Linked DNA regions of Idiomarina loihiensis L2TR. The main gene of each other region encodes a partner of the protein of the gene in region 2 in a complex. Links are inferred from orthologs where the notes say so. Each region holds a gene or a part of one and is shown on either strand. Other genes may lie near its edges. The genes, in order: dsbC and IL_RS11730.

Region 1 (11,675 bases), 1.6 Mb from region 2 along the record:
CTGCCCAGCGCAAATACATGCGTAGCAACATATTAGCCCAGTCCTGAGCTTCGGTTCCGCCGGAGCCTGACTGAATATCCAGGTAGCAGTCTGCCGAGTCGTTGTCTTTTGAAAACATACGACGAAACTCTAAAGCTTCCAGCTGTTTCACTAAACCGGACAGCTCTTCATGAGCTTCGTTAAAAGTGTCTTCGTCTTCTGCTTCTACCGCAAGATCAACAAGACCCTCGACATCATCCAGCCCCTGCTGAAGTTTATCCAGGGTTTGTACCACTTGCTCTAATGCCGCACGCTCTTTACCTAAAGCTTGCGCCTTGGGTGGATCATCCCACACATTGGGCTGTTCCATCTCACGAGTAACTTCTTCCAGACGCTCTAACTTAGCATCGTAGTCAAAGATACCCCCTAAGCGAATTACTACGCTCACGCATTTCTTTGATGTTGTTGTAGGTTGCGTTAGTTTCAAACATGCGACTACCTAATTCTGTTAATTCTAAAAGGGGCGTAGTTTAACGTATTGCGCGGATTTGCTCCACCAACAACTGAACGTTTGTGCGTCCGCGGAAGTGATTAAGCTGTGGCTTGTATAAAAGTTCAACAACGGAGGCCTGCCGCGCCGGCCATTGTTGTGTATCGACGTTAAAGGCAATCGCATCTAATAATTCGCCTTGCGGATGACGCACCACCAATTTTAGATGTCGCTCTCCGACAATGCGCTGATCCACCAATTCAAACTGGCCGTCAAACATAGGTTCGGGAAACTGCTGTCCCCAGGGGCCGGCACTTTGCAGCGTATTCACACTGTCCAGCGAGAGTTGTGTTGTTGTGAGTTCGCCATCAGACCAGAATACCCGCTGCTTCTGTTCTTCTGACAGCCACTCCGACGCAACTTGCTCCGCCAGTTCGGAAAAGCGCGTCAGATTTTCTTTCTTCATGGTTAAGCCGGCGGCCATAGCATGTCCACCGAAACGTTCCATAATGCCCGGCTGCAGACTATGAACACGTTCCAGTAAATCCCGCATATGCAGACCACTAACCGAACGTGCGGAGCCTTTTAGGAATTCATCGTCATCGTTGGCAAGCGCAATCACCGGTCGGTTCACTTGCTCTTTTACTCTACCCGCGACAATACCGATAACCCCGGCATGCCAGTCCGGCTGATACAAGGTGACTAAATCAGGCACCTGCCCTTGATCAAAACACAGCTTTGCAACAGCGCTTTCGGCGTGCTCGCGCATTTCCGTTTCAATCGATTTACGTTGCTGGTTTAAATCGTTAAGTTGCTGCGCTAACTGCTGCGCCCGGGTCTCACCCGCTAATAAGCACTCTATTCCCAGCCCGATATCGTCTAAGCGGCCAGCAGCATTAATTCGCGGACCAAGGGCAAACCCTAAATCACTGGCGGCCAGCTGACTGGCATCACGGTTGGCAACTTCCAGCAACGCTTTAATTCCGGGTCGGCTCATGCCTTTACGAATACGGGCTATCCCCTGCTGCACTAATACGCGATTGTTATAATCCAGCGGTACAACATCCGCTACGGTGCCAAGAGCAACAAGATCCAGCCAGTCAGCCAGGTTAGGTAACGGTTCAACGCCTTGTTCACGTAACGCTGAACGCAACGCCAGCAGGACGTAAAACGCCACACCCACACCCGCTAAATTTTTGCTGGAAAACTCACAGCCGTGCTGATTCGGGTTCACTATCGCGTTAGCCGGAGGCAGTTCTTCAGGTGGTAAATGGTGGTCAGTAACCAGCACTTGTATGCCTTTTTCACGAGCAAGTACAATAGCGTCATGCGCTGCAATGCCGTTATCGACAGTCACAATTAACTGCACATTCTCGACAGCTAGTTGTTCTACCATGGCAACAGAAAGTCCGTAGCCGTCAGTCATTCGGTTTGGTACGCGATACCCCACCTGCTGTAGACCAAAGGCCTGCAAGGCCGACACCATTAATGCCGAACTGGTTGCACCGTCGGCATCAAAATCACCGCAAATACAAACTTTTGCTTGATTTTTTAACGCATTTTGCAGCAGTTCAACGGCTTTCCCGATGTCTCTTAACGAAGAGAAATGCAGTAAACCGGAAGCTTTCAAAGATAATTCGTCAGCACGACGGACACCCCGGCGGGCATAAATTTGCCGCAACAAAGGTGGCATTTGTTGCGGCAAAAAGTCATCGTCAACCAGTTGATAACGACGTATTTCATAATCACTCATGAATTACTGTGACTCACCTTTTTTAATTTCAGCAATTAAGCGTGATGCAGGTAACGCCCCCGGTACTAAGCGACCGTCGGGCAGAACGATAGCGGGCGTACCGCTTACCCCAAAAGATTTGCCCAGTTGGTAGTGCTCAGCAACCGGATTGGAACAGCTTGAGTCGCCACTGTAATTTTCGTCTTCTTTAAAGGCGGTAATGGCCCCTTTTTTGTCATCCGCACACCAAACGGTTTGTAACTGCTTCCCGCCTTTGCTACTCATACCACCACGGGGAAAGGCCAGGTATTTTATGGTAATGCCTTGTGCGTGATAGCTGTCCATGTTTTCGTGCAGGCGCTGACAATAACCGCAGGTAGTGTCAGTAAAAACCGTTACCTGATATTTCTCGTCCTCAGCCGGGTACACGATCATATCGTCAGCAAAGCCTTTTAGCATTTTCAGGCGAACTTTAGCCATGCCGGCTTCACTTAAATTTTCCGGTTCACTCCCGGTTATATCAAACACATTGCCGCTAATAAGCCGTTCACCGTCATCTGACACATAAAACATGCCCTGATTAGTCACCGCACGGACATAGCCGTCAATTTCACCGGGCTCTGTGGACAACACTTCAATACCAATTTTATTCAGGTGCCGGGTGTCGACTTCACTTTGTTCCGCACTAATAGCCGGCGCACTGAAACTTGCGCCGACCAGCCCTACTAATCCAACTACAGACATTAAATTGCGCATAAATACCTCTTAAATTAACTGTCCGAACCCTACCCTGTTACCAGCCAAAATGCAATTAGCCTCGCGGGTGATGCTGAGCATGTAAGGCCTGCAGACGTTCACGTGCAACCTGGGTATAAATTTGTGTGGTAGATAAATCACTGTGACCTAACAGTAGCTGTAAGACACGTAAGTCGGCGCCATGGTTCAGCAAATGCGTGGCAAAAGCATGGCGTAAAGTGTGCGGCGACAAATGTGCGTAAATGCCGGCTTCTTCGGCGTAATGCTTTAATCTGTACCAAAATGCCTGACGTGTTAATAACGAGCCACGTTGCGTAACAAATATCCAGGGGCTGCTTTTATCCGTTATTGCCGGACGTCCATGCTTTAAATAATTGTCCAGCCACTCCAGCGCGTCTTCCCCTAAAGGCACTAAGCGTTCCTTATTGCCTTTGCCGATAACCCGAACTAAGCCTTGCTGGCGGCTCAACTGATCATATTGCAGACGAATAAGTTCGGTTACCCGTAATCCGGTGGCATAGAGAACTTCCAGCATAGTCCGGTCACGCAGACCAATGGGAGTTTCTGTATCCGGTTGTTCCAATAAAGAAATCACATCCTCTTCGCTTAACGAATGTGGGATGCTTTGCGGTAACTTAGGGCGTTTCAGGCGCGCTGTTGGGTCTACTGCCACCCACTGCTGTTTTACAGCAAACTGGAAGAATTTCTTCGTCGAACTTAAAAATCGCGAGGTGCTTCGTGGCGATAAGCCTTGCATACGCCGCCACAACAGGTAGTCCTGCAGCACCACTTCATCAGTGTCCATTAAGGATTTTTTAAGCGATAGCAAATATTCACAATAACGGCGTAAGTCACTGCGGTACGCGGCTTGAGTATTATTGCTGGAGCCATGATGCAGCCAGAGGTGCTCAGTAAAAGCATCAATACGATCTTCGTCCTCTGGGCGGAGTTGCTTCATGGTTTTTGGAAATTAGCGAAATGATAATGCTATTATGCCGCATAGCGAGAGCGGCTGAAACTGCTTGTGCAAAACTCTCCGAAAAGAATCAAGTTAAGCGCTAATGAGTAATGCCTAGTTTCTGCAGAACATCGTATAGGCCAGCGGGCCCTTTATATTTGTACTCGTTTTTTTCGTCCGTTTGCGGCTGCTTCTTCTTTTCCAGCCGCTGGCGAACCCGCCAGTCCAGGTTGTGAAGAAGCTCCAGGGGCAAACGATCAGGCGTTGCATCGGGAATAAGCGGCTGAGGATGAGTTGCGTCCTGTAGTTTAAAGTCTGACAACTGACTAACTGTTGCATAGACACCACTAGCCAGCACCATGCCTGGCTTTACATCTAAAGGCCGCGTTCTGCCGGCACCAATGGTTCTTTGCCAGTTAACTTGCGCAGGGCGCTCAGAAATAACCGGGTCGTCACCCAAGGCAGACACCCAATAAGCAAACTCGCCCGCGAAGCCGTGATTAACTGCTTCGCTCGCGTGTTGCTCAAAGAAATGAGCGGCCTGGTTTTCGACAGCACTATTCTGTACAGCTGAAACTTGACTCATTAAGACTCTGGATAATCGGTTACAGATACTTCTGTATCGGCCAAAGTCCTAAAAGTTTAAGTTTTCTCTTTACAGCTAAGCTAAGACTGTTATTATACGCGCCTCTTGAGTGGAGGGGTTCCCGAGTGGCCAAAGGGATCAGACTGTAAATCTGACGGCTCAGCCTTCGCAGGTTCGAATCCTGCCCCCTCCACCATTTCTTTACTGCACCGGCAGTTGGCTATCAGCCTGAATTACTCTTCCGAAAGCGTTATAACCACCTTACCCTGAGTTTTATTATCTGCAACATAATCCAGTGCTTGCTGAATATCGTCAGCGGCAAAAACCTCATCGATGATAGGTTTTATGGTGCTGCTTTTAAACTTATCGCCAAAATCACGCCACAAACCCTGTAAAATTTTTCCTTTGCGTTCCGGTGATAATGCTCGCAGAGTTGAGCCAATCAGCTTTTGGCGCTTCATCAGCATACGTCCGAAATCAACTTCGCCAGTCACGCCAGCCATTAAACCAATTAAAATAATACGGCCATCCTGTGCCAGATACTGCTGGTCTTTTGCTATAGACTCACCAGCGACAGGATTCAGAATGACGTCGACTTCGCCAAGAGCTTTAACTTCTTCAACAATGTTCTGTTTGTGCCGGTTTATCGCATTCTTCGCACCCAGTTTCAGGCAAAACTCCGATTTCTCTCCACTACCCACTACGGCGGTAAGCTCATTACCACTTTCCCGGCACAACTGGATCAGTGACGAACCCACACCGCTGGCACCCGCATGAGCTAATACCCGCTCTCCGGGTTTTAAGTCAGCTAATTGATAGACATTAAGATAGGCCGTAGCAAAAGTTTCCAGCCAACCCGCAGCTTCTGCATTACTCCAGCTTTCAGGCACCTCCAGTATTTGTTCAGCAGAAACATTCACTTGTTCAGCAAAACCGCCGCCAGCCAATAACGCGCTGACACGTTGCCCGGTTTGCCAGCCATTGACTTCGCTACCTACTTTTTCTATAACCCCACAGACTTCTAGTCCAGGAATAGTTGAGGCACCTTTAGGTGGTGGGTATTTCCCTGCTATTTGCATTAAGTCGGCACGATTAAGCCCGGCGCTCAGTACCCGCAGCTGAACTTCATTAGCCTGTGGCTCGTCCAGCTCAGGATGGTTCTTCCAGTGTACTTTTTGTTCGGAAATAGCAATTGCTTTCATATCAGCCTCTGTTGCCGCTTAACATTATTGAAATTAGCCAGTATGCTGTCGGTATGAATAAGATCAGGATACTGTTTGACGCAAATGGACAAAACCTTAGAGCTCAATAATAAACGCGTATTATTAATAGATGACCAGAAGCCCTTTCAGGTCATGCTCAAAGGCTTGCTGTTAAACTTGGGGGCGCAGGACGTACAAGTCAAGACCACCGGCGAAGCAGGTATTGCCGCTTACATTAAAAACCCGCACGATATTCTGTTGGTAGACTATAACCTTGGGCGTGGTCGCAATGGTCGTCAGGTTTTAGAGGAACTGCAAGTTCGAGGGCTAATGAAAGAGCATACTCTGTTCTTTATTATTACCGGCGACAACACCCGTCCTATGGTTCTCAGCGCACTGGAACTTCAACCCGATGATTATTTGATGAAACCGTTTTCACATAGAGTGTTGCGCTCCCGCCTGGTGCGAGCCTATAAACGCCGCATGTGGTTAAAAGACGTATTCAAGGCGCTGACAAATCATGATTATGAAACCTGTATTGGTGCCTGCCAGAAACATATTCAATCTAACAGCCGCTACAGTAATTACTGCCGCAAACTGCAAATTGAGTTGTACAACAAAACCGGTCAATTAGATAAAGCGGAAACGGCAATTAAAGAACTACTTGAGGAAAACTCTCACAGTTGGGTCTTTCTAAAACTGGCTGAAACGCGGTTATTACAAAACTCTCCCGAAGAAGCCCTGAATATTCTTAATCATTTAATTAAGCGCATGCCTAATGCTGTTGAAGCTTATGACCTGAAAACCGAATGTTACCTTCAACAACAGCAGCTGGAAGACGCTTTGGAAAGCGCCCGTGATGCCATCACCATGGCGCCATTTTCAATTGAAAGGCAAACCAAACTGGCCCATATTGCCCGCGACAACGGCGACTTTGACATTGCCAAGCAAGCCATGAACAACGTTTTGCAAATAGCTCGTAAATCGGTTTTTCGTAACGCACATCACTTATGTAACTATTTACGCAGCATTTTAGATGCGGCCGAAAATAGCGATACACCGCAGCAAATCAGTAAGTATCAGACAGAAGCAACAATGGAGCTACAACGAGCCCGCTATGACGAGCACCTGTTGCATGCCGATATTTCGTTTGAGGATTTGGAATCCATTTTATTGTCACGTATTGATTCATTTAATGGTCGTTTACGCGAAGCTCAGCAACGCTTAAACGAGGTTGTTGGCGAAAAACTAGCGCACAATCAGCCTATCAATAAAGATTTACTACCTGACGTTATCGCCATTTTACTGGATGTCGGGGAGTATGAAAAAGCGAATGCGCTAGCAGCGAATCAGGATGAAAACCCGACTCTTGACAGTTATACCACTAAAATTTTACAGGCACGCTTAGCTGCAGCTCAAAAACAGCAGGATAACTTCTTTGAAGTTCATAAGGCGGGCTTAGATGCTTATCAGCAAGGCAACTATATTCGTGCACTGGAGCTGTTTCGTAACGCCATGGAGGCCGCGCCAATGAATAGTGGTGCTGCACTTAACTTTATTCAGGCGGCCGTCCGTTATGTTGAAGAAACTCCAGGTGGAGAGCGAGCTCGGCTTAAGAAAGAATGCGATAATTGCTTTAAAGTCTTAGAGGGGCTGCAATTATCCAGTAGCCACAGTAACCGCTATGAGCGGTTACTGGAGCAAACTGAAGGGTTGGAACTGCGCTAGCTCAGCTTTTGGTTAGCGGCTAACTGACCTGATTGATAATCCTTAATAGCCTGCTCAATCTGATCCGACGAGTTCATGACAAAAGGACCGTATTGAGCAATCGGTTCTTCAATAGGTTTGGCGGCCAACAAGATAAAGCGCGCATGTTCAGTAGCGGAAAAATCTAAGGTTTCAGCAGGATCAAGCAAGATCAACTCGCCCTCTTTCGCCCCCTCCCCATTCACTGTCAGCTCACCCTGATAAACATAAGCCAAGCGTCGTTTTTGCCCTTGTGACGGCAAACTGAAGCTGTCACTTTCTAAGTGAACATCGAGCATTAGAAAGTCTCGTCCCGGCGCATTTACTGGACCCTCCTGCTGCTGGTATTTCCCTGAAATTATTCGGATCAGAGCATCACCATTTTTCACTTCAGGAATGCTGGCTGCCGGATAGTCGTGCCACTCAGGTTCACTCATTTTTTCATCGCCCGGCAAGTTTACCCAGAGCTGAAAACCCCACATAAGGCCTTCAACTTGCTTCGGCATTTCGGCGTGAATAATACCTTTCGCCGCCTTCATCCACTGCACACCGCCAGCATCAACTTCACCGCTATTACCAACAGAGTCTTTATGTTCCATAGTGCCCGCTAACATATAGGTCAGCGTACAAAAACCGCGGTGTGGATGGGGCGGAAAACCCGCAATATAATCGTCCGGGTTATCGGAACGAAACTCATCCAGCATTAAAAACGGGTCCTGATGTTTTAGCCCCGGCTGATTAATAATACGAGTGAGTTTAACTCCCGCGCCATCCTGCGCCGGCATTCCCCGGTGTTTGGCTAAAATAACACTCATGACTGGCTACTCCCCTTGCTACCCCTGTTATGTGCCTGGTGAAAATCGATTTCCGGTCCCTTCGGCACTATTTGTGTCGGATTAATGGTTTTATGGCTGGCATAGTAATGCGTTTTAATATGGTCCATCACTACGGTCTCTTCTACGCCCGGGTACTGGTATAGCTCCAATAGGTAATTCCACATATTAGGGTAATCGACAATGCGCTTCTTGTTGGTTTTAAAGTGCCCGAAATAAACCGCATCGAAACGTACCAGAGTAGTAAATAAACGCCAGTCAGCCTCGGTTAATACGTCACCAGCTAAATAACGGCTCTGACTAAGAATGTTCTCTACTTTGTCTAAGGCAGCAAATAGCGATTCGTACGCTTCTTCATACGCATGCTGCGTGGTCGCGAAGCCACTACGGTAAACACCGTTGTTAATGTCGTTGTAAACCCACTCATTAACTTCTTCTATCTGCTTTTGCTTACCTGCGGGAAAGAAGTCCGATGTATTCCCGGTCAGCTCGTTAAACGCTGAATTGAAAATACGGATAATTTCGGCCGATTCATTGTTCACTATGGTCTGATTTTTCTTATCCCATAGTACTGGAACGGTTACTCGCCCGGTGTATTCCGGGTCAGCTTTTAAATACAGCTGATAAAGGAAGTCGGCATCATACAATGGCTCGTTAAGCGGCGCGTCTGAAAACTCCCAGCCATTCTCCAGCATCAGCGGGTGCACAACGGAAACATCAATATGACTTTCCAGACCTTTTAATTTTCGGAAAATAAGCGCACGGTGAGCCCACGGACAGGCGTAAGAAACGTAAAGATGGTAACGCCCAGACTCGGGCTCAAACTCTGTGCCCTGCGCTACGGTATTGCGAAACTGTGATTCGCTGCGAACAAAGCGGCCACCGTGTTTTTTGGTGTCATACCATTTGTCATGCCATTGGCCATCAACTAATAAACCCATAATAAACTCCTCAAGTTAGTATAGCTTTATAATAGAGTCTATTTTTTGGAATTATTAGCGCATTATTTTCTATTAATTATTCTAAAAAATAGAACTATAGAAAGGATTCAACCACGTCAGCAGCTTTTTCGCTCGCCGATACCTGTAATTGCTGGTGAATATTTGTGAATTGCTCCAATAAGGGCTCGTTGTCTTGCTCAATTAACTGAACTAGCGCTTGTTCGATTGCCTCTTCCGAAGCATCAGATTGAGCCAGTTCCGGCACAATTTCTTTACCCGCTAAGAGGTTAGGTAAGGAGAAAAAAGGCGCGTGAAATAAACGTTTAATGATTTGATAAGATAACCAATGAAAACGATAAGCTACTACCATAGGGCGTTTTATCAGCAAGGCTTCAAGCGCAACGGTTCCTGACGTTAGCAGTAAATAATTGGCTGCGGCCATAACTTTTCGACTTTCACCAACAGGTAACACAATATTCAGTTCGGGACTGTATTGGTCAACTAGTTCCCGAAATTGTGCGGCGCGAGCTTCGCTTATCATAGGCGCAACAAAGCGAAGTTCTGGGTATCTTTCTGCTAGTTTGTTCGCTACTTTCAAAAATACCGGCGCCATACGGGCAATCTCACCTTTACGACTTCCAGGTAAAATAGCCAGATACATAACAGCAGGTTCAAGTTCCAGCTCATTACGCGCTTCTGTTTGCTGCCATTGCATAGGAATATCATCTGCCAACGGATGACCAACAAAAGTTGCAGGCAATTGATGTTTATCGTAGAAATCTTTTTCAAAAGGCAATAAGCACAGTACGTGATCAACTGCTTTTTTTATGCCTTTAATACGCCCTTCTCGCCATGCCCAGACAGATGGACTGACGTAATGAATGGTAGAGATACCGGCTTTTTTAAGGCGAGCTTCAACCGTTAGGTTAAAATCAGGGGCATCAATGCCTATCATCACATCCGGTTGCTCAGAAATGAGATAGTTGACCAGGTTCTTTCTGTGTTTTAACAGCTTAGGAAGTTGCTGAAAGACCTCAGCAATGCCCATAACGGCCAAGTCATCCATGGCAAAGAACGAGTCCATTCCCCGTTCTGCCATTAAAGGCCCGCCGACTCCAATAAAAGTTGCATTGGGGTGACGCTTGGCAATGGCCTGCATTAGCCCGGCGCCTAGAAGATCACCCGAGTGCTCACCGGCAACAATAGCTATTTTAGGCGGCTGATTGCGGCTCATTACGGACGAATAATGCCTCGTGAACTGTTTTCAACAAAAGCTTTAAAACCATCCAATACCGGTTCATTTAATGCTGAAATACCTTCCAGGGCTTCGTCTACAGTAAGGCTGGAACGATACAAAATTTTATAGGCACGACGGACATTTTGAATTTGTTCGGGCGTATAGCCGCGACGCTTTAAACCCTCGGAATTGATTGTTCGGGGTTTGGCGTTATGACCCTGCGCCATCACAAAAGGAGGAATATCCTGAACGATAATAGAGTTAACCGCGGCAAAAGAGTGAGAACCAATATGACAAAATTGATGCACACCACTCATGCCACCCAGAATAACCCAGTCGCCTACGTGAACATGGCCAGCCAGAGTAACCTGATTAGCAAAGATATTGTCATTACCTATGACACAATCATGCGCAACATGTACGTAGGCCATAAACAGGTTATTATCGCCAATTTTAGTTAACGAGTTATCCTGCACCGTGCCACGGTGAATCGTTACCGACTCTCGGATAACGTTGTTGTCGCCAATCTCAAGCTCAGTCGGTTCGCCGTCGTATTTTTTATCCTGGCAGTCTTCACCAACCGACGCAAATTGATAAATGGTATTGTTCTTACCAATGGTTGTTGGGCCTTTTAAAACAACGTGTGACCGAATATCACAGTTGTCGCCGATAACAACATCGGGGCCAATAACCGTCCAAGGACCGACACTAACGTTCGTACCGAGTTTGGCGCTGGGGTCGATAATTGCGGTTTCGTGAATCACTTAAACTTCTCTTCTTGCACAAATAATTTCAGCAGTACAGGCAACGTCACCGTCAACTTCCGCGCGACCAGTAAATTTCCAGATACCACGGCGTTCTTTTTCGAAAGTAACAAAGAAATCAACAGTGTCCCCCGGGATAACCTGACGTTTAAAGCGGGCATTATCAATACCGGCAAAAAGGTACAAATCGTTTGCATTCTTTTTGCTTTCTGTAATTTTAAAACCTAATAAGCCACAGGCCTGAGCTATAGCTTCAAGCAACAACACTCCCGGGAAAATAGGCTTTGCCGGAAAATGTCCATTGAACATGGGCTCGTTAAAAGTCACGTTTTTTATCGCGTGTAACGAGTCTTTAGAGTTTGTTTCTATAACTCTGTCTATTAATAAAAACGGATAACGATGAGGCAGTAAATCTAGTACGCCCTGAATATCAAAACCTGATTCCGTAATT
Region 2 (16,553 bases):
TCTCTATTCCTTTTGGCGGCCTTATTTCTATGGCCATTGTGGCTACAGCTGCTTCGGCCTTTTTTGGTCAGCAAGTTGAGATAGAGAGTGCTGGTGACTTGGCTGAATCTTTAAGACCATTGTTTGGAGACGGAGCCACTTATTTAATGGCAATAGGGTTGTTTGCGGCGGGTATTTCGTCGGCAACAACCGCGCCTTTAGCTAGTGCTTATGCGCTTTGTGGAATTATGGGCTGGTCCGTTAATTTACGCAGCAGAGCTTTTCGGATTATCTGGTTCACGATTCTGGTAATTGGCATTATTATTTCCAGCGTTGGTATTAAGCCCGTAACTGTTATCTGGTTTGCACAGGTGGCTAATGGCATCTTGTTGCCCATAATAGTCGGATTTCTCTGGTGGCTTTGTCAAAGTCCTCTGTTGGGAAAATATCGCAACTCACTGCTGCAAAATATTTTAGCCGCAATTATTTTTCTGATTTCTGTAGTGCTGAGTGGCAGAAGTCTTGGTTCCGCTTTTGGATTTTGGTAGGTAAAAGCTACGTCCCTGTAGCTTTATTTTAATTTGAGGTTACTCGCTGGCGGCACCAACAAACTCCAGTTCTTGTGGTTCGCTGGACGCTTCAATACTGACATTTTCAGCAAATAGGAAATTAATTTCGTCATCGGCTTCAGGGTCGTCGTCACCGTTACAGGTTAGCGCGGCTGTGTAGTCTCCTGCGGCAATAAACCCAAGCGAAAAGTCGTAGGTATTAACGTCATCAAAGTAAACCGCTGTGCTGGCATACGGCGTATTTTCTTCCGAACCGCCGTTATCAGCCAGAGTTGCTTCGTCGAGATCACTGCCTTCGTATAAATACACGTAAGCTACTGGCTCATCTGTGTTTTCCGGTGCCACGGTGCAAGTGTCGTTAAACAGCAGTGCGCCTTCAGCTACGGTTCCTTTCAGGTGTCCGACCGCAGAATTATCAACTAAACGAACGCCTCTGGGTTTAAGAATATAGTGGCTTTGACCTACCGGATTTGTCATTGAGTTGCGTAAGTCAAACTCGACAGTAAAGTTAAGGTTGCCACCGGCATCGGCAATAAAGCCGTCCAGTTTAAGTTCGTTAGAAGGGACTTGAATACTCACCTTCTCGGCTTCGCCGTCACCATTTGTGTCGGTCATAATGTATGAGCCATCCGCCATAACCAGTCTTAGTTGACCGTATTGCCCGGCTGCTATTTCAGCATCTTCCAGAAACATCATTGAATCGTTGCCGGTGAATTCTAATAAGTTAATACCTATGGTGTTGGCTATGGGCTGGCCTTCCTCATTAGTACAAAGATCATTTTCTTCAGGAGCCTCGATATCTTCACCAACTGTGAAAGTGCGGGGAGAGTTGCCATTCCCCGTAAGCTCAATGGCGTTAAAGCAGGCGACAACGGACTCTGCATTGTCGACAGGGGCGTCACTGATACCTAAAGAGAACTGAGCGAAATCGTTAGTGTCATTACTATCTGATCCTCCGCATGCAGCCAGACCTAATGTAGCGGTAGCCAGAGTTGTTAACATTAACTTATTCATAGTGCTCTTCCTTATGCTCGCGAAACAATTTGAAACAAAGTGACATATTTGATTACGTGAGGCTAATTTATAGATGCTGTAAAAATTTGTTAAAAGGCATTTTACAAAAATTTTCATTGACAAAATTCTGAGTTAGCTCTATATCGTCTTTGTCGTATACAACGACAGACTTTTGTTCGGTTTTTAGTCTGTAGGAAGGGCTTACCCATGACCAAGATGACCCGTGAATCACTGTTAAAGAAACCGTTTAACGATTTCCGCAACTATCCTTATGGCTTTTCACGCTCTGGCGACTTTTCAATTCGTGAAAGCGATGCATTGACTCATTATGGTTGTTTGATTACAGCCATGCTGAACGGTGAATTTAAGCCGACGTTAAAAGAAGACATTGAATTACTGGCCGCGTGCAAAGGTGAGCAAGCTCCGGTAAGTACTGTAGAAAAGGTTTGGGCCAAGTATCAGGCACGAATTCATCGCCCTAAAGTTGCCAGTATGTATGGTCGGGGGAAATTTGCTGATGACACTTTCAGTTCAGCCTCGGACACGGAAGACGATCTTATTGTTGAGGACTGATTTGGCGTAAACGTCTGGGTTTTTGGCGGTGGCACATGTAGCAACGGCTGCCGTCAGATTGTTTCGCTTCTTTTTTGGCTTCACTGGCCAGCAGTGCGACATCGTGATGCGATAAACACTCGGAAGGATCAGGCTGAACAACTCCTATAGCAAGGCCCAGTAAAGGATAGAAAACCGGCGTACCGTTTCGGGATAGCGCTTTTATGCCTCCTAAATCAATGTGTTCCTGATGATAAAATCGGGTAATATCCTGCTCAAAGTCTCTGATAATTTTATTACATTGCTCTTCGGTTTGTTCTTTATCTATGTCTTTGAAAATGGCCACAAAGTCGTCCCCGCCAATGTGGCCAATGAAATGACCATGCCTGAATAGTTGCTTTTGCAGTATCTGCGCCAGCCATTTAATAATTTGGTCGCCTTGTTCGTACCCATAAATGTCGTTATAGGGCTTGAAATGGTTCAGATCAAAGTAGGCGACGTGAAATGATCGCACTCGGGAAAGTTGTTCTTCAATAATTTGGTTAATGGCAACGTTGCCCGGCAGTTGGGTTAGGGGGTTAGCATGTCGTGCATTGTTAACTTTTAATTCGGTGATTCTGCGTAATAGGTTTTTAATGGATGCCACACCGTAGTAAACATCGCTTTTAGTCACAATAATGTGCTGATAAATATCGACTTCGTCGTTATCGGTAATAAGCTGGCTCACTTCTTCCAGCGACGTTTGCCAGTCAACGGAAAGAGGGTGCTCGTCCATTATGTAAGAAACCGGTTTGTTGGCATAAAGTGCATGACCGTAGGAACCGGAAAAGAACTCCATAATTTTTTCTCTGCGAATAATTCCGGCGACTTTCTTCTCATGAATAACGGGCAGTGAAGATAAGGTTTTGTCTTGTGTAAAGGTATCTAGTACTTCAGATGAGCGCGTATGAGCTGATACGCAATGAATGGTATCGACCACACTGGCGATAGTACTTTGGTAGTTTAATGCAACATGATGATGCGGTAACAGTAGTGAGGACGGAACCTCCAACACCGGATAAGGCGCGGGCCTGCCAAGCAGGAAGCCCTGACAATAATTAACGCCCATAACCTGCAGTTGTTCAAGCTCATCTGGCGTTTCAATGCCTTCCACGACAACTTTTGTGCGCAAACTGGTGGCTAGCGATAAGATACTTTGTACAAATTCTCTTTTTACAGAGGACTTTTCAATAGAATGAATAAAGTATCGATCAATTTTCACATAGTCAGGACGTAATTCTGACCAGAGTTTCAGACCTGAATAGCCGGCACCTAAGTCATCAATTGCTATCATAAACCCCAGTTTTTGATAGTGAATAATGGCGTGTTTTAAGTTCTTGGTGTCTTCAATTGGATAGCGCTCTGAAATTTCGATAACGATTTGTTCCGGCGCTATGCCGAATTGCTGAGACAAGCGTAACGTTGAGCCATGAGGGTGGCTGTCGTCCTGCAACACGTTAGGGTTTACGTTAAGAAACAGCTTTCCCTGCATAGCGTTTTTTTGAAACGCTTCCATAGCTGCCGAGCGACAGGCTAGTTCCAGTTCAGACAGTAACTGTGCCTGGCTGGCGAGAGAAAATAGGCGATCCGGGAATTCAAGTGGATGTCCTTTAGGCCCGCGAATAAGAGCTTCGTGGCCAATAACAATTCCACGGGAAGTGTCCATAACGGGCTGGAATAGAGGATAAAGCTGTTTGTCCTGAATAAGGCTAAGCAGCTCTTTAGTTAAATCAGACCCTGACATGGAACCCCCTGTTACAGCACAACATAAAAGCTTAGTTTTATTTTATGACAGTGCTATGACAGGAGGTAAGTATTTAGCCTTCGCGGTTTATTGCGCGGTGAGCGATATCAGTACGGTAATAGACGTTATTCCAGCTCACTTGATCAACCAGTTGATATGCTAGTTTTTGTGCTTCTGTAACAGTGTCACCCAAAGCCGTACAACACAAAACTCGACCACCACTAGTGACCACTTTACCGTTATCCATTTTAGTACCGGCGTGGAATACTTTCTGGTTTTCAGGTGAGTGATCCGGCAAGCCGTGAATGATGTCACCTTTTGCATAGCTTTCAGGGTATCCGCCAGCGGCCATAACCACACCAACTGCAGCACGTTCGTCAAAGTTGATAGGCGCCTGATTGAGCTTACCATCAATTGCCTGGAGGCAAAGTTCTACCAAGTCAGACTTCAGGCGCATCATAATGGGTTGAGTTTCCGGGTCACCAAAGCGACAGTTGTATTCCAGAACTTTGGAGGTGCCATCTTCGGCTATCATTAAACCCGCGTACAGGAAGCCTTTGTAAGGTGCTCCTTCTGCAGCCATTCCGTCTACTGTGGGCTTAATGACATGACGCATAACCCAGTCATGGATGGCCGGAGAAACCACCGGAGCCGGTGAGTAAGCACCCATACCACCAGTATTTGGGCCTTTGTCGCCGTTGTCGCGAGCCTTATGGTCCTGGCTTGAGGCAAAAGGTATGGCATGTTTACCGTCAACCATTACGATAAAGGAGGCTTCCTCGCCACGTAAAAACTCTTCGATAACCACGCGATGCCCGGCATCGCCGAAACGGTTACCGGCCAGCATGTCGTCGATAGCGGCATCTGCCTGTTCCTGACTTTCGGCAATAATAACGCCTTTGCCAGCGGCAAGTCCGTCGGCCTTAATGACAATAGGAAGACCTTTTTCAGCGACATAAGCTTTAGCAGGCTCAACCTCGGTAAAGTTTTGGTAGTCGGCGGTGGGTATGTTGTGACGCTGCAAAAAGTCTTTGCTGAAGGCTTTAGAGCCTTCTAACTGTGCAGCCTTTGCGGTTGGGCCAAAGGCTGCCAGTCCGGCTTCGTTAAAGCGATCAACAATACCGGCAACGAGCGGTGCTTCAGGGCCAACGATAGTCAGTTCAATGTCTTCGCTTTTAGCAAAATTGAGCAAACTCTCAATGTCCTCAGCACCAATAGCAACATTCGTCAGGTTTGGCTCACGCTCTGTACCTGCATTACCGGGTGCAACATAAACGCAGTCAACTTGGTTTGATTGTGCTGCTTTCCACGCCAGAGCGTGTTCACGGCCTCCGCCGCCAACGACCAATACTTTCATAAGGTTAGCTTTGTCCTGTTAGTCTGTAACGGGTTTGCGAAACTTCAGGGTGAAACGATCGCTTTCACCAATGGCTTCATATTTTTCTTTATCTTCATCACCCAGAGTTAGGGTTGGAGGTAAAGTCCATACGCCTTTAGGGTGGTCGGCTGTATCTTTCGGGTTTGCGTTGATTTCGGCACTGGCGACAAACTCAAAGCCTGCTTGCTCGGCTAAGTCTATGACCCAGCTTTCTTTTACATAACCCGAATCTTTGAATGCTTCAGCCTCTTTCGACTCAGGCAGACGGTGGTCAACGATACCCAGCATGCCATTGGGTTTTAGTGTTTGATAAAACTGACGGAATGCCTGCACTACGCCTTCTTCACCTTCTTGCATATACCAGTTATGAAGGTTGCGGAAAGTGAGGACTCTATCGGCACTTCTTGCCGGTGCAATTTCGCTATCAGAACCCGGGGCAAATTCAGTTAAATTTACATTCCCATAAACCGGGTTGGTGGTTAATTTTTCTTTGAATTTTTCCAGTGAACGCTGGTAATAATCGCTTCCTGAATCTTCAGGAAAATGTGCAGCGTAAAGCTGTCCTTCGTCGGCAAGGTAAGGTGCCAGTATTTCGGTATACCAACCGCCGCCCGGCCAAATTTCAACGACCGTCATATTTGGCTCTAATTCGAAGAACTCTAACGTTTCTTGGGGATGGCGGAACTCGTCACGAGCCTGATACTTGTCAGTACGTGATTCATGGTCAACAGCAGTTTGCAAAGAGTCGGCTTCAGGAGCCGGCGAGCAGGCGCCAAGGACGCTTGCTAGTGCAATGGCGGAAACAGAAGTTATTATTTTTTTCATACTATCACCTGTAGAGTTGAGAACTAGCCTATAAGACTAGCCCCCAAACGTTACTGACGCAATGCTGTACTTATCAGCAGAGGTGCTTAGTGACGGAAATGTCTCATGCCGGTAAAGACCATCGCGATACCGTGTTCATTGGCGGCAGCAATGATTTCTTCATCGCGAATGGAACCGCCTGGCTGAATAATAGCGGTGATGCCTGCTTCAGCTGCTGCATCTATACCATCGCGGAACGGGAAGAAAGCATCCGACGCCATGACCGAACCTGGTACGCTGAGGTTTTCATCAGCGGCTTTAATACCAGCGATTTTGGCACTATAAACCCGGCTCATCTGGCCTGCACCAACACCGACGGTCATACCGTCTTTGGCATAAACAATGGCATTAGACTTAACAAACTTAGCCACTTTCCAGCAAAACAATAAGTCGGTCATTTGCGCATCTGTTGGCTGTTTTTCTGTAACCACTTTCAGGTCATCCTGAATGAAGTCCTGGTTATCCGTGTCCTGTACTAATAAGCCACCGTTGACGCGCTTATAATCCAGCTGTTCAACCGTATCTGACCATTCACCGCATTCCAGTAAGCGAAGGTTCTTTTTGCCGGCAACAGCTGTCTTGGCGCTTTCACTGACGCTCGGAGCGATAATAACTTCCACAAACTGACGCTCAACAATAGCGGTTGCGGTTGCTTCATCCAGCTCGCGGTTAAAAGCAATAATGCCACCAAATGCGGAAGTTGGGTCGGTTTTAAAGGCGCGGTCATAAGCGTCGGAAATAGATTCACCTATTGCAACACCGCAAGGGTTTGCGTGCTTAACAATAACGCAGGCTGGTTCAACAAAGCTTTTTACGCACTCAAGTGCCGCGTCTGTATCGGCAATATTGTTAAAGGACAACGCTTTGCCCTGAATTTGAGTCGCGCTGGAAACTGTCCCTTTTGGTGCATTGCGCTCTGCGTAAAATGCCGCTGCCTGATGTGAGTTCTCGCCGTAGCGTAGGTCCTGCTTTTTTGATACCTGCAGGTTCAACGTGCGCGCAAAATCGTTTTCGCTCAGCTGCTTGCCGAGGTAATTTGCAATCATGCCATCATATTGAGCGGTGTGCTCAAATGCTGCTACTGCTAAGTCAAAGCGAGTGCTGTGGCTGACCCCATTTTGCTCATTGAGCTCAGCGAGCACGCGCTGGTAGTCACTGGCATTCACAACAATAGTCACGTCTTTGTGGTTTTTCGCTGCTGCACGAACCATAGTTGGACCGCCAATATCAATATTCTCAATAGCGTCTTCCAGAGAGCAACCTTCTTTGGCAACCGTTTCAGCAAAGGGATACAGGTTCACGACAACCATATCGATAGGCGCGATGTTTTGCTCCTGCATAACACCCTGGTCGACATCGCGGCGACCTAAAATACCGCCATGAACCTTAGGGTGCAGTGTCTTTACCCGCCCGCCCATAATCTCTTCCTGACCGGTATGTTCAGAAACATCAATAACGGCAATGCCTGAGTCACGGAGTAGTTTAGCTGTACCGCCAGTAGAGAGAATTTCAATGTTCTTTTGAGCCAAAGCTTGAGCGAATTCAACAATACCGGTTTTATCAGAAACACTGATTAAAGCGCGTTGGATTGGACGGGTTTCCATTGTTTTGCCTTTCTATACTGAGTTAACTTACGGGGAGGTTAATAAAAAAAGGGCGCCAAAAGGCGCCCAAAAAACTTCTTAATTCATGCCGTATTTTTTCAGCTTCTTGCGTAAGGTGCCGCGGTTAATGCCTAACATGGTTGCGGCGCGGGTTTGATTACCCCGGGTGTAAGTCATGACTTCTTCCAGTAACGGTGCTTCTACTTCAGATAGCACCAACTCGTAAAGTTCTTCAGGATCCTGACCATCAAGCTGACGCAGAAAACTGTTCAATGCTTGTTTTACGGAATCACGCAATGGCTTTGGCTGTGCGTTATTGCCGATAGTGGTTAGGGGAGATACGTTCTCACGACTAGGGTTTTGATCAAACATAATGCGCTTATCTCTTCTCTACAGTGACAAAATAATCTTCAAGTGCCTTAAGTTGCTCGCTGGCATCCTCAAGACGATTAAATGTTTGCCTGAATTCATCATTGCTGGCTTGTTCTTTTAAATACCAACCAACGTGTTTTCGGGCGATTCTGACACCCTGGTAACTGCCGTAAAATTCGTGCAGTTTGCCAACGTGATGAATAACGGTCTCAGCCACTTCGGTTAAGGACGGCGGGCTTAGCTCCTGTCCTGTTTCAAGAAAATGAGCAATTTCTCTAAACAGCCAGGGGTTACCCTGCGCGCCGCGACCAATCATAATGGCGTCGGCTCCGGTGTACTCTAAAACCTGTTGAGCCTGCAGTGGTGTACGGATATCGCCGTTAGCCACTACTGGGATAGAAACAGCCTTCTTAATTGCCTTAATGGTGTCGTATTCGGCAATGCCTTTGTACATGCAGGCACGAGTACGACCATGAATGGCAAGAGACTGAATACCGCAACGTTCTGCCAGCTGCGCTATATCAATACCGTTTCTGTGTTCAGGATCCCAACCGGTTCTGGTTTTCAGTGTTACCGGAACCTCAACAGCTGCAACCACAGCTGTTAATATCTCTTCTACTAACCCGGGATGCTGCATGAGCGCCGAGCCAGCCATCTTCTTATTTACCTTTTTCGCCGGGCAGCCCATATTTATGTCAATAATCTGCGCACCCATACTCACATTCACGCGCGCTGCTTCGGCCATTAATGCCGGTTCCGAGCCCGCTATCTGCACAGCACGAATGCCCAGCTCTCCCGAATGATCCATGCGTTGCCTGGATTTATCGGTCTGCCATACCTTAGGGTTACTGGACAGCATCTCTGATACTGTAAGCCCGGCCCCCGTGCTGTAACACAGCTGACGGAACGGCTGATCAGTAACTCCAGCCATGGGAGCTAATATGACCTGATTGTCGAGTTGATATGGACCAATCCGCATCGGTTAAAAACTACTCAGCGAAAGGGTGAGGAATTTTAGGGAATTTGCGCAATAAAGAAAAGGCTATTTATTACGCAATTTGAGTCTTTTTTTCATTTTTTACTATTGACAAAGCGTACGCTTGTTAACCAACGCGGGTACCGCTGAGCATTGCCCAGTCGCCGTCTATAGTCGGGGTATCGAATTTTATGTGCGGTTGGTAAGCCTCAATAACCCCTTCTATTTGCCGTTCCAGTATACCGGATAAAACCAGTTGTCCGCCGGGGGAAACGAAGCCGAGTATGGTATCGGCTAGCTCTCGTAAAGGGCCGGCGAGGACATTGGCAAGTACCAAGTCCACCTGGGTTTCAGGTTGTTGGCTGGGTAGATAAAGGCTAAATTTATCGCCCACCTTATTGCGCTCAGCGTTATCTTTGGTCGCAATCAGCGCCTGTTGGTCAATATCAATGCCAACTACGTGTTCTGCTTTAAATAGTAATGCGGCAATGCCTAATATCCCTGAGCCACAACCGAAATCCACCACGGTTTTGCCGGTTGGTGGGTTGGCGTCTATCCAGCGCAGACACATAGCGGTTGTTGGGTGTGTTCCGGTACCAAAAGCCATGCCAGGGTCGAGCAAAATATTAACGGCTTCAGGTTTTGGTATCTCCCGCCAGCTGGGGCAAATCCATAAATTCTCGCCAAACTGAATAGGGTGGAAGTTATCCATCCATTCGCGTTCCCAGTCTTTGTCTTCCAGTGCATCGACTTTGTACTGCAAATCGCTGCCGAAAATGTTGGACTGTTTCAGGTTGGCAATAATGGCTTTGATGTCCGCGTCGGCGTCAAATAAGCCCGTGGCTAGAGTGTGTTCCCACAATATAACGTCGCCGGGGCGGGGTTCAAAAATGGGCGTGTCGGCGCCGTCTCGGTAAGTTACCGCCTGAGCGCCGTTAGCCATGAGCATGTCACCCACTTGGGGCGCATGCTCTTCACTACAGGAAAGGGTGAGTTGTATCCAGGGCATTAATTAATGCCCGCCTATACCAAGTTTTTTCTCAAGGTAGTGAATGTTGGTACCACCGTGCTGGAAGTTTTCATCTGCCATAATTGATTTTTGCAGAGGAATATTGGTTTTAATGTCTTCGATGATCAATTCATTTAAAGCATTACGCATACGGGCAATAGCAATATCACGGTTTTCGCCGTAAGTAATCAGCTTGCCTATCATCGAGTCATAGTTCGGCGGAACTTTGTAATCCGCGTAAACGTGTGAGTCCCAACGCACACCAAAGCCACCCGGAGAGTGGAAACGGGTGATAGTGCCCGGTGACGGTGTAAAGGTTTCAGGGTCTTCGGCGTTAATCCGACATTCAATGGCATGACCACGAATGACAACATCTTCCTGGCTGACCGAAAGCTGACGACCGGCTGCAATGCGCAACTGCTCTTTAATCAAGTCGATACCTGTGACCATCTCGGTAACCGGATGCTCAACCTGAATACGGGTGTTCATTTCAATGAAATAGAATTCACCATTTTCGTACAAGAATTCAAATGTACCAGCGCCACGGTAGCCAAGCTCTACACAAGCTTTGGCACAACGCTCACCAATAAATTTACGCATTTCAGGGGTGATACCCGGCGCAGGTGCCTCTTCAACCACTTTCTGGTGACGACGCTGCATCGAGCAGTCACGTTCACCTAAATGAATGGCATTGCCTTGTCCATCGGCCAGAACCTGAATTTCCACATGGCGAGGGTTTTCAAGGAATTTTTCCATATAGACAACAGGGTTACCGAAGGCTGCGCGAGCTTCGTTCTGAGTCATAGTGATAGAGCTGAGCAATTCGCTCTCCTCGCGTACAACCCGCATACCACGACCACCGCCGCCGCCTGCTGCTTTAATAATAATGGGGTAACCAATGCGCTTAGCAAGCTTCTTATTACGTTCGTCGTCGTCATCCAGAGGGCCATCCGACCCCGGAACGCAAGGAACGCCGGTTTTCTTCATTGCCTTAATGGCTGATACTTTGTCGCCCATAAGACGGATAAGATCCGGCGTTGGTCCAACAAAAATGAAGCCAGATTGTTCAACTTGTTCAGCAAAATCGGCGTTTTCGGCCAGAAAGCCGTAACCCGGGTGAATAGCTGCTGCATCCGTAATTTCAGCGGCGCTGATAATACGGGGAATGTTCAGGTAGCTCTCGTTCGCTGGCGCTTTACCTATGCAAATTGCTTCGTCTGCAAGTAAAACGTGTTTAAGGTTTCTATCAACCGTTGAATGAACTGCCACTGTTTTAATGCCGAGCTCTTTACAGGCTCGCAGTATGCGCAGTGCAATTTCGCCACGGTTGGCAATGACCACTTTATCTAACATGACAAATACCTGCGGTTACTTTATTCGATGATAAACAGTGGCTGATCAAATTCAACCGGCTCTTCGTTATCTACTAAAATCTGTTTAACGACACCGGATTTGTCTGCTTCAATCTGGTTCATCATTTTCATTGCTTCAATAATGCACAGTGTTTCGCCGGCATTAACGCGAGAGCCAACAGTAACGAAAGGCTTTGCATCAGGAGATGGAGCTTCGTAGAAGGTTCCAACCATAGGAGAGCGAACAACGTGGCCGCTAATTTCTTCACTGGCTGGTTCAGCCGCTGGCTGGCTTGCCGGAGCTGATTGTGGCGCTTGCTGAGGGGCGTGTTGCGGTTGTGGCGCGTATTGCATCGGTGCAGGCTGCGCACTGTAACGATTAATCCGAACTGACTCTTCGCCCTCGGTAATTTCCAGTTCTGCTACGCCAGATTCTTCAACGAGCTCGATCAGTTTCTTAATTTTTCGGATATCCATGCTAACGTCTACCTTTAGTTATCTGTATTGTTCAATGTAGTTAAAGCTGCTTGTAATGCGTATTCATAACCACGGGCGCCAAGCCCGCAGATAACACCGTCAGCCACGTCTGCCAAATAAGAATGGTGGCGGAAGCTCTCACGGCGATAAATATTGGAAAGGTGCACTTCAATAAAAGGGATTTTCACAGCCAATAACGCATCGCGTAATGCCACGCTGGTGTGTGCGTAGGCTGCCGGATTAATCACAATATAATCTACGGAGTCTTTGGCGGCTTGCTGGATCCAGTCAATTAACTGGTGTTCAGCATTGGACTGACGGAAATCTAGTGCTGTTGCGTGTTGTTTAGCAATGGCTCCCAGCGAATCAGCGATATCATCCAGGCTTTGCTTACCATAAAGCTCTGGTTCACGCTGCCCCAGTAAATTTAGATTCGGGCCATTGAGCACTAATATTTTAAAACGTTCTGCCATTGTGCCGCCATTTGCTGTGAAGTTACGGAAACTATTAAAAGTGACCACAACTTTCAGTTTGGGTTCCTATAACAACAGTATTATAGGGAAAAAAAGCAAGATTGCAGCACTTTACTGGTCTTATCAGCGCATTTAGGCACAAGTTTACTCGGAAACTATCTTTTCCAGATGCTTTTTGAAATCCTCAGCGTTCATATAACCGGTAACCCGGTATTCAGGGCGTTCGTTGCCTTCAGGGTCAAAGAACAGAATGGTGGGTAGCCCCAGCACCTTGTAGCGACTCAGAATCTCAACGTCTTGCGCGTTATTGCGGGTAACATCGGCCTGAATGAGTTTAAACTCCTGAAACTGCGCCTGAACCTGCTCATCTGAAAAGGTGTACTGCTCGAATTCCTTGCAGGCCACGCACCAGTCCGCATAAAGGTCTAGCATTACCCATCGGTCACTTTCTGCTACTTGTTGTTGTATGTCGCTGACATTACTAACAACAGTAAAAAGGCCGTGACTTTTTTGTTCCAGTTGCGCTTTATTAACCTGCCAGTAACTGCCTGTAGTAGCCGCCGCTGCTAAGAGTACAATAGTGATAACTTTCGTGGTGATCCGAAGCGGCTGGCTTATCGAAACAGCCAGAGATACGGCGGCGAGAATAAAGTAAAAAATCCACAGCCACATGCTAATACTGGTCGGAATAAGGCGCTCAATTAAGAATAAGGTAACTGCCAATAACAGCCAACCGAAGAACTGCTTAACCACGTTCATCCACGCGCCGGCTTTGGGCAGAAGCTTGCCGCCACTTAAGCCGAATAGAATAAGCGGCACGCCCATACCCAGGCTTAATGCGTAAAGAATAGCGACGCCGCTTACCATATCGCCCGATTGCGCAATAAAGAGTAACGCCCCTGACAAGGGGGCTGTGGTACAGGGTGATGCTACCAGGCCGGAAATAGCGCCGATAATAAAGACGCCAACGATATTGCCTCCGCTTTGCTGGCCGCTAAAGCTTTGCAGTTTTGACTGCCAGCTAATAGGAAGCTGCAGCGTATAAGCTCCGAACATACTCAAAGCAAAAAGCGCGAACAATACTGCAAGAACAATTAACACCACCGGATGCTGAAAGTAAGCCTGATACTGCATACCCGCTGATGCCACAACCAGGCCTAATAGAGAATAGGTAATGGCCATACCCTGAACGTATATAAAGGAAAGCCAAAGTGTGTTTTTCCAGTTACGTTCACGGTTGCCCAGCACAACGCCGGATAAAATGGGGTACATAGGAAACACGCAGGGGGTAAAAGCTAAGCCAATACCCAAAGCAAAAAAGAGTAACAATGTAATGATTAAATGTTGTTCACCTATACCGAACAGGCTGCTGTCGGTGTTTGGCGGTGCGGTGGCGGGGGCGGTTTCACTAGTACTGGAGAGTTTAATCTGCTTTTCAGTGGGCGGGTAACATAACCCCGCATCTGCGCAGCCCTGATACTGAACGGTAATGGTGTCGCCGGAAAACTCCGGGTTAAGTGTAAAAGACCACTCAACGTAGTTGCGGTATACAATTGACTCGCCAAAAAACTCATCGTTATGAGACTCGCCTTGCGGGAGTTCGGGTTCTGCTGCTAATGCATTTTCGGGAACCACCTTAAAGCGGTGTTGATACAAATAGTACTCGGGAGCGACAACCCAACTGACCGTCACTTTGCTGTCATTAACTTCGCTGTCGAAATCAAAAGCCTGATCTACCGATAAAAACTGATTGTCCTGCTGGAATGGATTCGACTGCACACTATGTGCTGGCGCAACGACGGCAAAAACCAGAGTTAAGGCTGCGAGACATGTGATGAATCTTTGTATCATTTAACTGAGTCCTGTATCCACGTCAGATAATCGGGTAAACCATCTTCAATATTGATGCTTATTAATTCTGGAGAATCGTAAGGGTGAATAGCACTGATGGTACTTTTTATGTCACTGAAACGTTCCGCAGTCGATTTTATCAGTAAAAGCCACTCCTGGTCTTCATGCAATTCGCCCTGCCAGGAGTAAATAGAGGTCATATTAGGCACTATGTTGACGCAGGCCACTAGCTTTTTTTCGAGTAGAGAACGCGCCAGCTGTTTAGCCGAGTCAGAACTGTCTGTGGTGCATAAAATTAATTGTGGTTGCTGAGTCATAGAACCTCCCTATAGCGCCTGTCAGTTTTGCAAATTAGCATAAAAATTTTTGAGCTTCCCCCTTGATAACAAAAATTCCTCCCCCATTTAATGTGCACACACATTTTTATCCGCCCCTTAGGGGTATTAACCACTAACAACAATAGGTTGAGGAGTTATCAACAATGAAACTTCGTCCTTTACACGATCGAGTCATTATTAAGCGCACCGAAGTCGAAGCGAAATCGGCTGGCGGCATTGTTCTGACTGGTTCTGCGGCAGAAAAATCTACTCGCGGTGAAATCGTAGCAGTAGGCAAAGGCCGCATTCTGGATAACGGTGAGGTACGTGCACTAGACGTAAAAGCTGGTGACAAAGTGCTGTTCAATGAAGGCTACGGTGTTAAAACCGAGAAAATTGACGGTGAAGAGTACTTAATCATGAGCGAAAGCGACATTCTGGCTGTTGAAGAATAAGACGTCAGAAACGCTTACTAGCACAACCGACTAAACGAATTTAAGAGGAAAGCAAAAATGGCAGCTAAAGAAGTCAAATTTGGTAACACAGCACGTCAAAAAATGCTGAAAGGCGTTAACATTCTTGCTGATTCAGTAAAAGTGACGCTGGGTCCAAAAGGTCGCAACGTTGTATTAGATAAGTCTTACGGTTCTCCTGTTATCACCAAAGACGGTGTGTCTGTTGCGAAAGAAATCGAGCTGGAAGATAAGTTCGAGAACATGGGCGCGCAGATGGTTAAAGAAGTGGCGTCTAAAGCAAATGACGAAGCGGGTGACGGTACAACAACCGCAACCGTTCTGGCTCAAGCCATTGTTAACGAAGGCTTGAAGTCAGTAGCCGCAGGCATGAACCCGATGGATCTTAAGCGCGGTATCGACAAAGCGGTTATCGCTGCAGTTGAAGAGCTGAAGAAAATTTCTCAGCCTTGTGCCGACAGCAAAGCCATTGCTCAGGTAGCGACTATTTCTGCAAACGCTGATCACACTATTGGCGAAATCATTGCTCAGGCAATGGACAAAGTAGGCCAGGAAGGTGTTATCACCGTTGAAGAAGGTCAGGCACTGACTGACGAGCTGGACGTTGTTGAAGGTATGCAGTTCGACCGTGGTTACTTGTCTCCTTACTTCATTAACAACCAGGAAAGTGGTTCGGTTGAATTAGACAATCCGTTCATTCTTCTGATTGATAAGAAAATCTCTAATATCCGCGAGTTACTGCCGGTATTAGAAGGTGTTTCTAAAGCCGGTAAACCTCTGCTGATTATTGCTGAAGACGTTGAAGGCGAAGCGCTGGCAACTCTGGTTGTGAACAATATGCGTGGCATCGTTAAAGTTGCTGCGGTTAAAGCACCAGGCTTTGGCGACCGTCGTAAAGCTATGCTGCAGGACATTGCTGTTCTGACTGGCGGTACTGTGGTTTCTGAAGAAATTGGTATGGAGCTGGAAAAAACGCAGCTGGAAGACTTAGGTACTGCGAAGCGCGTTGTGATTACTAAAGACAACACCACTGTTGTTGACGGTAATGGCGACGATACCGCTATCGACGGTCGTGTTAACCAAATCAAGCAGCAGATGGAAGACACTACGTCTGACTATGACCGTGAAAAACTGCAAGAGCGTCTGGCTAAGTTAGCTGGCGGTGTTGCGGTGATTAAAGTCGGCGCTGCTACTGAAATGGAAATGAAAGAGAAAAAAGCGCGCGTTGAAGATGCGTTGCATGCAACTCGTGCAGCTGTTGAAGAAGGCGTGGTACCTGGTGGTGGTGTTGCTTTGGTTCGCGCTGCGAGCAAACTGGCAGAACTGCGTGGTGACAACGAAGAACAGAACGTTGGTATCCGTTTAGCCCTGCGTGCGATGGAAGCGCCGTTGCGTCAAATCGCAATGAACGCTGGCGCCGAAGGTTCTGTGGTTGCTAACAACGTACGTGCTGGCGAAGGTAACTATGGTTACAATGCCGGTAACGACACTTACGGCGATATGCTGGAAA

Evidence for each region.
Region 1: the proteins of IL_RS11730 (region 2) and dsbC are in contact, whole or in part, in a crystal structure (PDB 1JZD), measured with the Escherichia coli proteins. The link is inferred for Idiomarina loihiensis L2TR from one-to-one orthologs.

Annotation. Positions count from the first base shown.
Region 1 is NC_006512.1:879,317-890,991, forward strand. The notes cover bases 1,092-4,064. They hold dsbC (bifunctional protein-disulfide isomerase/oxidoreductase DsbC), read right to left. Parts: upstream 2,958-4,064; coding sequence 2,226-2,957; downstream 1,092-2,225. Other genes in these bases: recJ (single-stranded-DNA-specific exonuclease RecJ), read right to left, coding at 1,092-2,222; xerD (site-specific tyrosine recombinase XerD), read right to left, coding at 3,013-3,915; IL_RS04210 (VC2046/SO_2500 family protein), read right to left, coding at 4,016-4,064. Outside these bases: more of recJ, read right to left, coding at 510-1,091; more of IL_RS04210, read right to left, coding at 4,065-4,501; IL_RS04220 (NAD(P)H-quinone oxidoreductase), read right to left, coding at 4,735-5,703; IL_RS04225 (tetratricopeptide repeat-containing response regulator), read left to right, coding at 5,788-7,431; IL_RS04230 (pirin family protein), read right to left, coding at 7,428-8,264; IL_RS04235 (glutathione S-transferase family protein), read right to left, coding at 8,261-9,223; lpxB (lipid-A-disaccharide synthase), read right to left, coding at 9,318-10,457; lpxA (acyl-ACP--UDP-N-acetylglucosamine O-acyltransferase), read right to left, coding at 10,457-11,224; 3-hydroxyacyl-ACP dehydratase FabZ, read right to left, coding at 11,225-11,675. UniProt on the Escherichia coli protein: Acts as a disulfide isomerase, interacting with incorrectly folded proteins to correct non-native disulfide bonds.
Region 2 is NC_006512.1:2,443,774-2,460,326, reverse strand. The notes cover bases 11,901-14,817. They hold IL_RS11730 (protein-disulfide reductase DsbD), read right to left. Parts: upstream 14,254-14,817; coding sequence 12,547-14,253; downstream 11,901-12,546. Other genes in these bases: IL_RS11720 (co-chaperone GroES), read left to right, coding at 14,735-14,817; cutA (divalent-cation tolerance protein CutA), read right to left, coding at 14,250-14,570; aroQ (type II 3-dehydroquinate dehydratase), read right to left, coding at 11,944-12,402; accB (acetyl-CoA carboxylase biotin carboxyl carrier protein), read right to left, coding at 11,901-11,929. Also shown: IL_RS11795 (Nramp family divalent metal transporter), read left to right, coding at 1-527; IL_RS11790 (DUF4382 domain-containing protein), read right to left, coding at 567-1,562; maoP (DUF413 domain-containing protein), read left to right, coding at 1,770-2,135; IL_RS11780 (bifunctional diguanylate cyclase/phosphodiesterase), read right to left, coding at 2,119-3,897; purD (phosphoribosylamine--glycine ligase), read right to left, coding at 3,971-5,254; IL_RS11770 (class I SAM-dependent methyltransferase), read right to left, coding at 5,273-6,100; purH (bifunctional phosphoribosylaminoimidazolecarboxamide formyltransferase/IMP cyclohydrolase), read right to left, coding at 6,187-7,743; DNA-binding transcriptional regulator Fis, read right to left, coding at 7,822-8,115; tRNA dihydrouridine synthase DusB, read right to left, coding at 8,123-9,094; prmA (50S ribosomal protein L11 methyltransferase), read right to left, coding at 9,219-10,100; accC (acetyl-CoA carboxylase biotin carboxylase subunit), read right to left, coding at 10,104-11,453; more of accB, read right to left, coding at 11,474-11,900; more of IL_RS11720, read left to right, coding at 14,818-15,025; groL (chaperonin GroEL), read left to right, coding at 15,083-16,553. UniProt on the Escherichia coli protein: Required to facilitate the formation of correct disulfide bonds in some periplasmic proteins and for the assembly of the periplasmic c-type cytochromes.